One region of the Streptomyces sp. NPDC059567 genome, then DNA from elsewhere that is predicted to be linked to it. Evidence: riboswitches for the same ligand, from Rfam matches in the RefSeq annotation. Region 1 holds a riboswitch; each other region holds the start of a gene.

Region 1 (3,267 bases):
GAAGACCGCCCGCACCCCCTTCTCGGTGGTGACCGCATCGACCAGGCGCTCACCCGTGACGATGGCGGCCCCGGCCGCCAGCGCCTCCGCGCGCAGCGCCTCGACCAGGTCGCCCCGCATCAGGGTCACGCTGTGCAGCGTGTCGCCGCTCAGCCGTCCTCGCGGAACGTCACCCAGAAGCTTGCCCGAGCTCGACCACATGCGCTGGCCGGGCACATCGATCCCGGCCCGCCGCACCCGCTCCAGCACGCCGAGGGAGCGCAGCACCCGCAGACCGTTGGACGCCAGGCTCAGGAACGAGCCCACCTGGCCCGCCGGTTCGGCGTACGCCTCGTACACCGTGACCTCCACACCAAGCCGCCGCAGCGCCAGGGCGCTTGCGGCGCCCGCCACTCCGCCGCCGATCACCATGACGTTCATCCATACCCCCTGAATCAAGATTCAGTGAATTCAGATTCACCGAACTGTGGTTCACAATGAGGCAGGGGGCTGACGCACGTCAAGCCCGACGAGAGGACTCAGGTGATGGGCGTACGCAAGGAGAAGGCCGCCGAGACCGAGGCGGCGCTGAAGGACGCGGCCCGGCGGCTGTTCGCCGAGCGCGGCTATCTCGACACGAAGATCACCGACATCACCCGCGAGGCCGGGCGCGCCACCGGCTCCTTCTACGCCCACTTCGCGGACAAGAACGCCCTGCTCCAGGCCCTGATGCAGGATCTGAACGCCCAGGCCGACGCCGAGATCGGCGCGGGCCACCACCCGGTCGACCACGATCTGACGGACCCCGACCAGCTGCGCGAGCATCTCGCCGTCACCTGGCGGGTCGTGCGCGAGCACCTGCCCGTGGTCGTGGCCCTGATGCAGACCAACTTCGCCGGCCCGCCCGGCGAAGGCCGCGCATGGGCGAGCCTGGCCCAGGAGACGGCGACCCTCCGCGAGCACCTGGAGTGGCTCCGCGACCGCGGACACCAGCTGCCGGGCGACCCGGCGCTGGTCGCGGCGGCCATGGGTGCGATGGTCTCGATGCTCGGGTTCGCCGTCATCACGGCACGAGAGGACGGCCCGCGGGCCACCGACCAGGAGGTCGTCGACACCCTCACCGCCCTGCTGCTGCACGGCCTGGCGGGACCCGCGTCGGGCGCGAGCTGACCGCGCCGCTCACCCGGTGAGGCCCCGGCCCGGGCCCGCCGTCGAGGACACGCACCGTGCCCGTAGGTGGGGGGGGTGGACTTACTAGGACGTCCAACTATATGTTCGTGACAAGCCCGCGGTGCAGGGAAGCCGGTGTGAATCCGGCGCGGTCCCGCCACTGTGACCGGGGAGTGTGCTCTTCCAGCAGTTCAGGCCACTGACGGAAACCATCCGTCGGGAAGGCCGGAGAGCACGCGCTGATCCGGGAGTCAGGATACCGGCCGTGGGGTGTTCCGTGTTGTCCACGAGGATGGAGCAGACACGCATGGCACCGGTACGTGACCACGGCCCAGGTGATCCGGCGGAGTACCCGAACGGCGAGGCCCTGTCCCCGCGTTCGTGACTCGACGAAGGCGCCCCTCGCCTTCCCCTGTCCCGCGGCCGGACGCGCGGTGCGCACCCCGATCGGTGTCGTACCGCGGCCCCTCGCCGCGCCCTCCTCGGATCCTCACCTGACGAGAGCAGGCTTCGATGGTCCGCGAACTCACCCATTTCATCGGCGGAAAGCACACCACCGGCACGTCGGGTCTCTTCGCCGACGTCCACGACCCCAACACCGGCGCCGTCCAGGCCAGGGTCCCCCTGGCCGGCCGGGCCGACACCGAGGCGGCGATCGCCGACGCCCAGGAGGCCCAGCGGGCATGGGGCCAGTGGAACCCGCAGCGGCGCGCCCGCGTCATGCTGCGCTTCCTCCAACTCGTCGAGGGCGAACGGGACTCCCTGGCCCGGCTGCTCTCCGCCGAGCACGGCAAGACGGTCGCCGACGCGCACGGAGACCTGCAACGCGGCTTGGAAGTCGTGGAGTTCGCCGCCGGGATCCCGCACCTCCTCAAAGGCGAGTTCACCGACAACGCCGGGACCGGCATCGATGTGCACTCGCTCCGCAGCCCTCTGGGTGTCGTCGCCGGGATCACCCCCTTCAACTTCCCCGCGATGATCCCGCTGTGGAAGGCCGCACCGGCACTGGCCTGTGGAAACGCCTTCATTCTCAAGCCCTCCGAGCGGGACCCCTCCGTACCGCTGCGGCTCGCCGAGCTCTTCCTGGAGGCCGGCCTGCCGCCCGGCGTCCTCAACGTCGTCAACGGCGGCAAGGAAGCCGTCGACACCCTCCTCGCGGACCCCCGCGTCCAGGCACTCGGCTTCGTCGGCTCCACCCCGATCGCCGCGCACATCTACGCCACCGCCGCCGCCCACGGCAAGCGCGCCCAGTGCTTCGGCGGGCCAAGAACCACATGATCGTGATGCCGGACGCCGACCTCGACCAGGCCGCCGACGCACTGATCGGCGCCGGCTACGGCTCCGCCGGTGAGCGCTGCATGGCGATCTCCGTCGCCGTACCCGTCGGTGAGGAGACCGCCGACGCGCTGGTCGCGAAGTTGAAGGAGCGCATCGCGGGACTCCGTATCGGCACCTCCGACGACCCGGACGCCGACTTCGGTCCCCTCGTCAGCCGGGACGCCCTGGACCGGGTCGACCACTACGTCGGGATCGGCGTCGCCGAAGGCGCCGAACTCGTCGTGGACGGACGTGGGTTCACCCTCCCCGGACACGAGAACGGCTTCTTCGCCGGAGCCTCCCTCTTCGACCGGGTCACCTCCTCGATGCGGATCTACCAGGAGGAGATCTTCGGCCCGGTGCTGTGCGTCGTACGGGCCGCCGACTACGAGCAGGCCCTGCGGCTGCCCAGCGAGCATCTGTACGGCAATGGCGTGGCCATCTTCACCCGAGACGGCGACACCGCCCGCGACTTCACCCGCCGGGTCGACACCGGCATGGTCGGCGTCAACGTCCCCATCCCGGTGCCCGTGGCGTACCACACCTTCGGCGGCTGGAAGGCGTCCGGCTTCGGCGACCTGAACCAGCACGGACCGGACGCCGTCCGCTTCTACACCCGTACCAAGACCGTCACCTCGCGCTGGCCCTCCGGGGTCAAGGAAGGCGCGAGCTTCACCATCCCGACGATGGGATGAGCGCCGTGACCACCCTCACCGAGGACCAGCTCGCCCTCGCCGAAGTCACCCTCGACTTCGCGCAGGAGCAGCTCGCCCCGCACGCCGTGGCCTGGGACCAGGACAA
Region 2 (3,267 bases), on a different contig from region 1:
GACCATGTCGTTGCGTTCGGGCTCGCCGTGCACGAGGACGTCGAGACCGGTCTTCTCCTGGAAAGCGATGACCTCGCGGATCTCGGCCTCGATCCGCTCCTCGTAACCCGCCTTGTCGAGCCATCCGGCGCGCAGATCGGCGCGTGCGGTGCGCAGTTCGGCGGTCTGCGGGAAGGAGCCGATGGTCGTGGTCGGCAGCGGCGGCAGGCCCAGGTGGGCCCGCTGCGCGGCGGCGCGCTCGGCGTAGGGCTGGGCGCGGCGGGTGTCGCTCTCGGTGACGGCGGCAGTGCGCGCCCGTACGGCCGGGTCGTTGGTGATCGCCGAGCTTGCCCGGGAGGCCAGATCGGCGCGATTGGCGGCCAGTTCGGCGGCGATCGCGCCGGTGCCCTGGGACAGGCCGCGCGCGAGCGTGGCGATCTCGGCGGTCTTCTGGCGGGCGAAGGCGAGCCAGCGGCGGATCTGCGGGTCGATGTCCCGCTCGGCCGCGGCGTCCAGCGGGACGTGGAGCAGCGAGCAGGACGCCGCGACGTCGACCTGATCGGCGAGGCCGAGCAGGGTGCCGAGGGTGGTGAGGGACTTCTGGTGGTCGTTGATCCAGATGTTGCGGCCGTCGACGACGCCGGCGACCAGCCGCTTGCCCGGCAGGCCGCCCACCGCCGCGAGATCCGCGAGGTTCGCGGCGGCGGCATCGGTGAAGTCGAGCGCGAGTCCCTCCACGGGGGCCTTCGCCAGCACGGGCAGCGCCTCGCCCAGCCGGTCGAAGTAGGAGGCGACCAGCAGCTTCGGCCGGTCGGCCAGGCCGCCGAGCTCGCGGTAGGCGCGGGCGGCGGCGTTCAGCTCGGCGGGGGTGCGGTCCTGGACGAGGGCGGGCTCGTCGAGCTGCACCCACTCGGCGCCCGCCGCGCGCAGGTCCGCGAGCACCTCGGCGTACACGGGCAGCAGCCGGTCCAGCAGGGTGAGCGGCTCGAAGTCCTCGGCGACACCGGGCGCCGGCTTGGCCAGCAGCAGGTACGTGACGGGTCCCACCAGGACGGGGCGGGCCGAGTGGCCGAGCGCGAGGGCCTCCTTCAACTCCGCGACCTGCTTGTCGCTCGTGGCACTGAAGGCGCTGTCGGGACCCAGTTCGGGGACGAGGTAGTGGTAGTTGGTGTCGAACCACTTGGTCATCTCCAGCGGCGCCACGTCCTGGGTGCCGCGGGCCATCGCGAAGTACCCGTCGAGCGCGTCGGCCTCGACGGCGGCGCGGTGACGGGCGGGTACCGCGCCGACCATGACGCTGGTGTCGAGGACGTGGTCGTAGAGGGAGAAGTCGCCGGTCGGGACCTCGTGGACGCCGGCGTCGACGAGCTGCTCCCAGTTGCTCCTGCGCAGCTCACGGGCGGTCTCCCGGAGGGCATCGGCGGTGACGCGGCCCTTCCAGTACCCCTCGACGGCCTTCTTCAGTTCCCGGTTCCCACCCTGGCGGGGGTATCCGTGGACGGTGGCCCGTGCTGCCGCGGACTCGGTTGTCACGTAACTCTCCTTCGCGAGCTTGCGTGTCGTGAGACAGACCCGGAGAGCCGCGAGCGAGGGGTGACGAACCGGACGGACCACCGCCGGGGCGTACATCGAGGTACGCGCGGCCGATCCGCCCTGCTGTGCACGCCGACCCGCCCACGAGGTCACCGGGATCACCGCACGCGAACGGTCGCGTGCGGGCAGCGGGCAGGTCTTCGGACTCGCGAGCACGTCTCGTACGGAAGCCGTACGAGACACCTACTGGCCGTCGCTTCCCAGGCCCTCACGGGCCCAGTGCGTATGACGGCGGTCGTTCTCGCTCACCGCTGCGGGGCAGTCCCGGATTCCCACCGGGTTCCCTCTTACGACGCGTCCCGCCTGGCTGACGGGGCGAACCAGCTGCCCGGGCAGCGTACCGCGCGGGCAGGGAACGACGCGATCGGCTCATATTCCGGACGGTGAAACGAGACACACCCGCTGCGAGGGGCCGTGGGGCGCGACCCGATCAGTGCCGAACCCGCTCCTCGGGGCGGCCTCGTTCAGCTCCCATGAACGACGGCGACGGAGTTCGTATAGGCTCCAGCCGCACGTGAGGAGGCGGCACCGATGGACGGGAGTGCTCGGCAGGTGGCGGCGGGGGATTCGCGGCGCGCGACCATCCGGGAGGTGGCCGCGCTCGCCGGCGTGTCGACGGCGACCGTCTCACGGGTGCTGAACCGCAACTATCCCGTGGCGCAGGCGACCCGCGACCGGGTCGAGGGCGCGATGCGGGAGCTCGGCTATGTCGTGAACGCGCATGCTCGCGCCCTGGCCGGCACCTCCAACCGCACCGTGGGGATCATCGTCAGCGAGATCGTCGACCCCTTCTTCGCGTACATCGCGCGCGGTGTGGAGCGCGAGGCGGCGCGCACGGGCCGGCTCTGTCTGGTCTGCTGCACGCAGGGCGACGCGAAGCGCGAACTGGCCTTCGTCGACCTCCTGCACGAGCAGCGTGCCGACGTGGTCGTGCTGGTCGGGGGGAGCGTCGTGGACCGCGCCTACACCGCGGAACTCACCCGCCGCGCGGAGGAACTGCACGCGGGCGGCTCCTCCCTGGTGCTGTGCGGCCGGCCCTCGCTGGGGGGACGGGTCCCCGCGGCGGCGGTGGAGTACGACAACGAGGGCGGCGCGTTCGCCATCACCGACCATCTGCTGACGCAAGGGCACCGCCGGATCCTCTACCTCGGCGGCCCGCCCGCCGTCTCGACCACGCTGGACCGCCTCGCCGGATACCGCAGGGCCCTCGAACTGCGCGGCGTGACGCCCGACGCCGGTCTGGTGCACACCGGTGCCTTCAGCAGGGGCTTCGGCTATCGCCGGATGGTCGAACTCCTCGGCGAGGGGCTCGACTTCACCGCCATCTTCGCCGCCAACGACATCGTGGCGGCGGGCGCGGCGCAGGCGCTGGAGGAGGCGGGTGCCCGGATCCCGGAGGACGTCTCCCTCGTCGGCTACGACGATGTGCCCGTGGCGCAGGAGATGCGTCCGAGGCTGACCACCGTGCACATCCCTCTGGAGGAGATGGGCCGGCAGGCCGTGCGGCTCGCGACGCCCGGGGACGACGGCGACGACGGTGACGACGCCTGGCGGGCTCCCACGACGGGGGTGCACCGGCTGGGTACGCACATCGTGGTGCGCGACTCGGTGGCTCCGCCGAAGGCGCCGCGCACCCGGCGCACCCGCACCGCGTGAAGCAGGGGCGAGAGCAGGGCTGAGCGCCGGGGAGGGCCT
Region 3 (3,267 bases), on a different contig from region 1:
GAGTCGAGGAAGCAGTCGGCCGCCGCGTGGACGGTGAGGGCCTTGCCGGTCGGCAGCTGGACGACGGTGGGCACCACAGCTCCTTGCTACAGATAACGGGGTCGCTTCGCGCAGCGCCCCCGGGGCTCCGCCGCAGGTGACGCAACCCAGTACCACGGGTATTTGGGCGTTATCTGTATCAGTTGACTCATGGGGCCACCCAGCCCCGAGACGCCCGACCCAGCTCGTCCTCGACGAGTTCGGCGCCGGCGCGGCACAGCAGCATCGTGTGCGGCACGTGATCAGTAGCGATCGGGGCGGTCGCCGCGCCTGCTGGTGGCCGACCGCGTCCCAGCCAGGGCCATTGTCAGTGGCCACCATCACGATGGAAGTTCGGACTAGCGGAACACACCGGGGGTAATGCCCCGGATCAACAGCGGCCCGTCGTGGCCGTGTGGCGAGCGGAGGCGGCATGCCCAACCGATACGTGCGGCTCGCAGGGTTCGACCGAAGGCTGGACCTGACCAAACCAGACCTCGGAGTTGCCGGTGGCGCCGCCCTCCTCGAGCAGCTTCTCGCCGACCGCCGATTGCCTGTGCCGGTCCGCGGACTCACGTGCGCAGAGGTGTGCGAGGAACGGGGCTTCACTGAGCCAATGTCGCTGTATCGGCGAATGGGCAAGCCCGTCGCCGCCCACATGCGCAGCGACGCGGAGGACCGGCACTACGGCGGCGGGGAGTCCGACGAGCACAAGGCTTACAAGGAGCGGGCCGTACGGGCTGCCGAGGAAGGCGGGCACACAGCCGTGCAGGAGCGGGCGAGCAAGGACCGCGCAATCCGCAGTGACGTCCTAATCCGCGGTGCGGACGGAGTACTTCTGGGATTCGAGTCGCAACTGTCACCACGCAACCCGCGCGAGATCAAGGCACGCGATGCGGCGGCCCGGCGGGCGGGGGTGCTGGATGCGTGGCAGACGGACAGCCAGGACATGGCGAGGGACATGACGGTGCCGTGGCTGCGTACCGACAGAGTCCCCCTAGAACTGATCATGAAGCGGGACTCTCCAATCCCGTTCCGAGGTGGTATCCGCCGCATCGAACTCGCCCGGTGTGACGAGCGGCTCCCAGGGCCATGCCCGAAGCAGCGGACAGGCAAGTGCGGGGGCTGGCACCCGACCATTCGCCCCGCCGAGCGTCCCTTCGATGAGTTCATCCGAGATGCCGCCTCCGGTCTGTACGTCCGGGCGGTGGTCAAGGTGAAGCGGACCGCGTTTGAGTTCTGGACCCCGGCAGCCGACCACAGTGCCTACCTCGACGCGACGCCGGACGAAGCGCCAGTCGCGATGCCGAGGCAACGACAGGTGAAGCGCCCGATGGAGGACGGCGATCCCACGTGCCGCGTCCAGCCCCCGGCCGTGGATGACCGGGACTCGGCACCGCTCCCGTACATCCCGCTGCCCCGTTCCCCGCAGCCTGCCCCGCTTGCCGCGGCGTCTGCGGGGGTCGTGTCAGTGGTGTACCGGGGGCAGTGCGGGGCTGGGGTGACACCGTGCGGAGCTCAAGCCCGTTTCTACGCGTGCGGCTGGCGGTGCGACGACCATCGGCCGTAGGCCAACTCCCGCCAGCCTCCGGGATGTTGTGCTGTCCCGAGGGTCAGCCAGGCTGCCGGTCGACTACTCAACAGGCGTGGCCGGGCCCAGGGGAGTCGTCGACGTTGTGGGGTCCGCCGGGACTGCCCGAACCCAGGGGCGAGCAGCAGCGCCAGGACCATCGCCACGGCCGCACCCGAAGCGATCGCCGCCGTCGCCGCGGCCGGCGGCACGCGCGGTGTGCTTGAAGACCGTGATGCCGACGGCGATGCTCACGACGAGGAGCAGGGCCGCCAGCGGCGCGATCTGAATGGTCACGAAGTCCTCCTGGCTGTCTCCGCCGGTGACGGCGGCAGTTCGTCTGCGCGCTCGCGCAGACCTCGCCCCTTCGTTGCAGAGACCCGGAGGCTGACAGCAAGAAAGCCCGATCCGATGTGGATCGGGCTTCAAGGCGATGTCCCGAAGCCCTCCCAGAAGGGCACGGGCGCGCGGACACGCTCGGGCACGTTCTGGATGGGCAGGTCCTCGGACTGACGCCTGAAGGCATACACCGTTGCGGGACAGTTCCGGATTCCCACCGGATTCCCCTGCGTCCAGGGCCCATTGTGCGGCTACGGGGGTGGCACAAGGGGGTCAGTGGTCATGTGGAGGCGGCCCGGCGCCTCATTCTTCTTCGGGTTCTGCGGCCGTGAGTCGCTGCTCGCTGAAGAAGTCCAGCTTTTTGCCGGACATGGACTCCTCATCCGGGGTGCGGAAGACGACCTTGCCGTAGAGGGCCTGCTGGCATATCAGCGACTGGTGGGTCGTGGACAGGCTGAGTGCCTGTCGGGCGTCCGAGGGCTCGGTGAACCACTGGCGGATGGCCAGGTACTGCCACCCATCAGAACCTGAGTGCTCGCCGTACACGATCCGGGTCAGCCCGTCGAGGACCTCCGTGTGGGAGAGCCCCTTACCCCCGCCGGCGGGGTCGGTGAACGAGACGGTCCACGACCACCGCTGTCCCTCCCGGAGCTCGACGTCCTCGGGGAAATCAGGCCCCCACCCCTTGAGGTACGCGGCGTCCGGCCCGATCACGGTTCGCCCCCACCTGACATCGCCGAATCCAGGAGGACGCGGTGAGGAAGCCCTCCGCGATCCGGCGCGTCTCCTCGTCGGTGATCAAGTGTTCTCCGCTCATGCTCCTCCTCGACCCAGCCGGTTCCTCCGGTGAGGACCCCTGCAGGCCATCGTCCTGCACCGAGCCGCGTCTCACGGGCCTTTCCGGGAAGACGGCCTGGGCGCGAACTGTGACCGCTCCGCTCCCGATCGACCCGCCGAACAGTCAGGGGATGCGGGTCACGGCGCCGGAGGTGAACCACTGCACGAGGGTGGCAGCGAGGTGGACCCCGGCCCGGGCCGCCTCCAGCGTCTCGTCCACGGTCGCGGTCTGCCCGCCGTGCCGGGACGTCTGGCCGTCCCACAGCGCGCGCATCAACGCCTCCGCCGGGGCGACGGCGTCGCCGGCCGCGGCCGGGATCGCGAAGACGAACTTGTGCCGGGCGCTCTTCAGCTCGCCGAGCATGGTGCCGAGCGTTGCCTTCGCGTGGTTCGGCTGAACGACGGCGTGCGCGGCCGCCTCGACGGCCTTGATGGACTCGCTGTACGCGCGCACCGGCTCCGGGCCGCGCCCGTACGCCGCCTGCCAGGCGGCCGCCAGGTGG

Evidence for each region. A riboswitch is a leader RNA that binds a small molecule or an ion and turns the genes downstream of it on or off. The one in region 1 is predicted to bind cobalamin.
Region 2: it holds a riboswitch for cobalamin, as region 1 does, so the genes downstream of both, metE (5-methyltetrahydropteroyltriglutamate--homocysteine S-methyltransferase) here and ACFVZW_RS00745 (CoA-acylating methylmalonate-semialdehyde dehydrogenase) in region 1, are expected to answer to the same signal.
Region 3: it holds a riboswitch for cobalamin, as region 1 does, so the genes downstream of both, ACFVZW_RS19320 (hypothetical protein) here and ACFVZW_RS00745 (CoA-acylating methylmalonate-semialdehyde dehydrogenase) in region 1, are expected to answer to the same signal.

The regions. Positions count from the first base shown of each region.
Region 1 is NZ_JBHWBS010000001.1:175,218-178,484, forward strand. Features, by position in the region: gene ACFVZW_RS00735 (FAD-dependent oxidoreductase) at 1-420, opposite strand, end outside; gene ACFVZW_RS00740 (TetR/AcrR family transcriptional regulator) at 526-1,149, shown strand; cobalamin riboswitch at 1,252-1,432, shown strand; partial or broken gene ACFVZW_RS00745 (CoA-acylating methylmalonate-semialdehyde dehydrogenase) at 1,663-3,161, shown strand; gene ACFVZW_RS00750 (acyl-CoA dehydrogenase family protein) at 3,158-3,267, shown strand, end outside.
Region 2 is NZ_JBHWBS010000031.1:32,051-35,317, forward strand. Features, by position in the region: gene metE (5-methyltetrahydropteroyltriglutamate--homocysteine S-methyltransferase) at 1-1,512, opposite strand, end outside; cobalamin riboswitch at 1,686-1,912, opposite strand; gene ACFVZW_RS16575 (LacI family DNA-binding transcriptional regulator) at 2,104-3,228, shown strand.
Region 3 is NZ_JBHWBS010000040.1:9,200-12,466, reverse strand. Features, by position in the region: gene ACFVZW_RS19325 (hypothetical protein) at 452-1,588, shown strand; gene ACFVZW_RS19320 (hypothetical protein) at 1,652-1,885, opposite strand; cobalamin riboswitch at 2,066-2,186, opposite strand; gene ACFVZW_RS19315 (hypothetical protein) at 2,231-2,641, opposite strand; gene ACFVZW_RS19310 (hypothetical protein) at 2,889-3,267, opposite strand, start outside.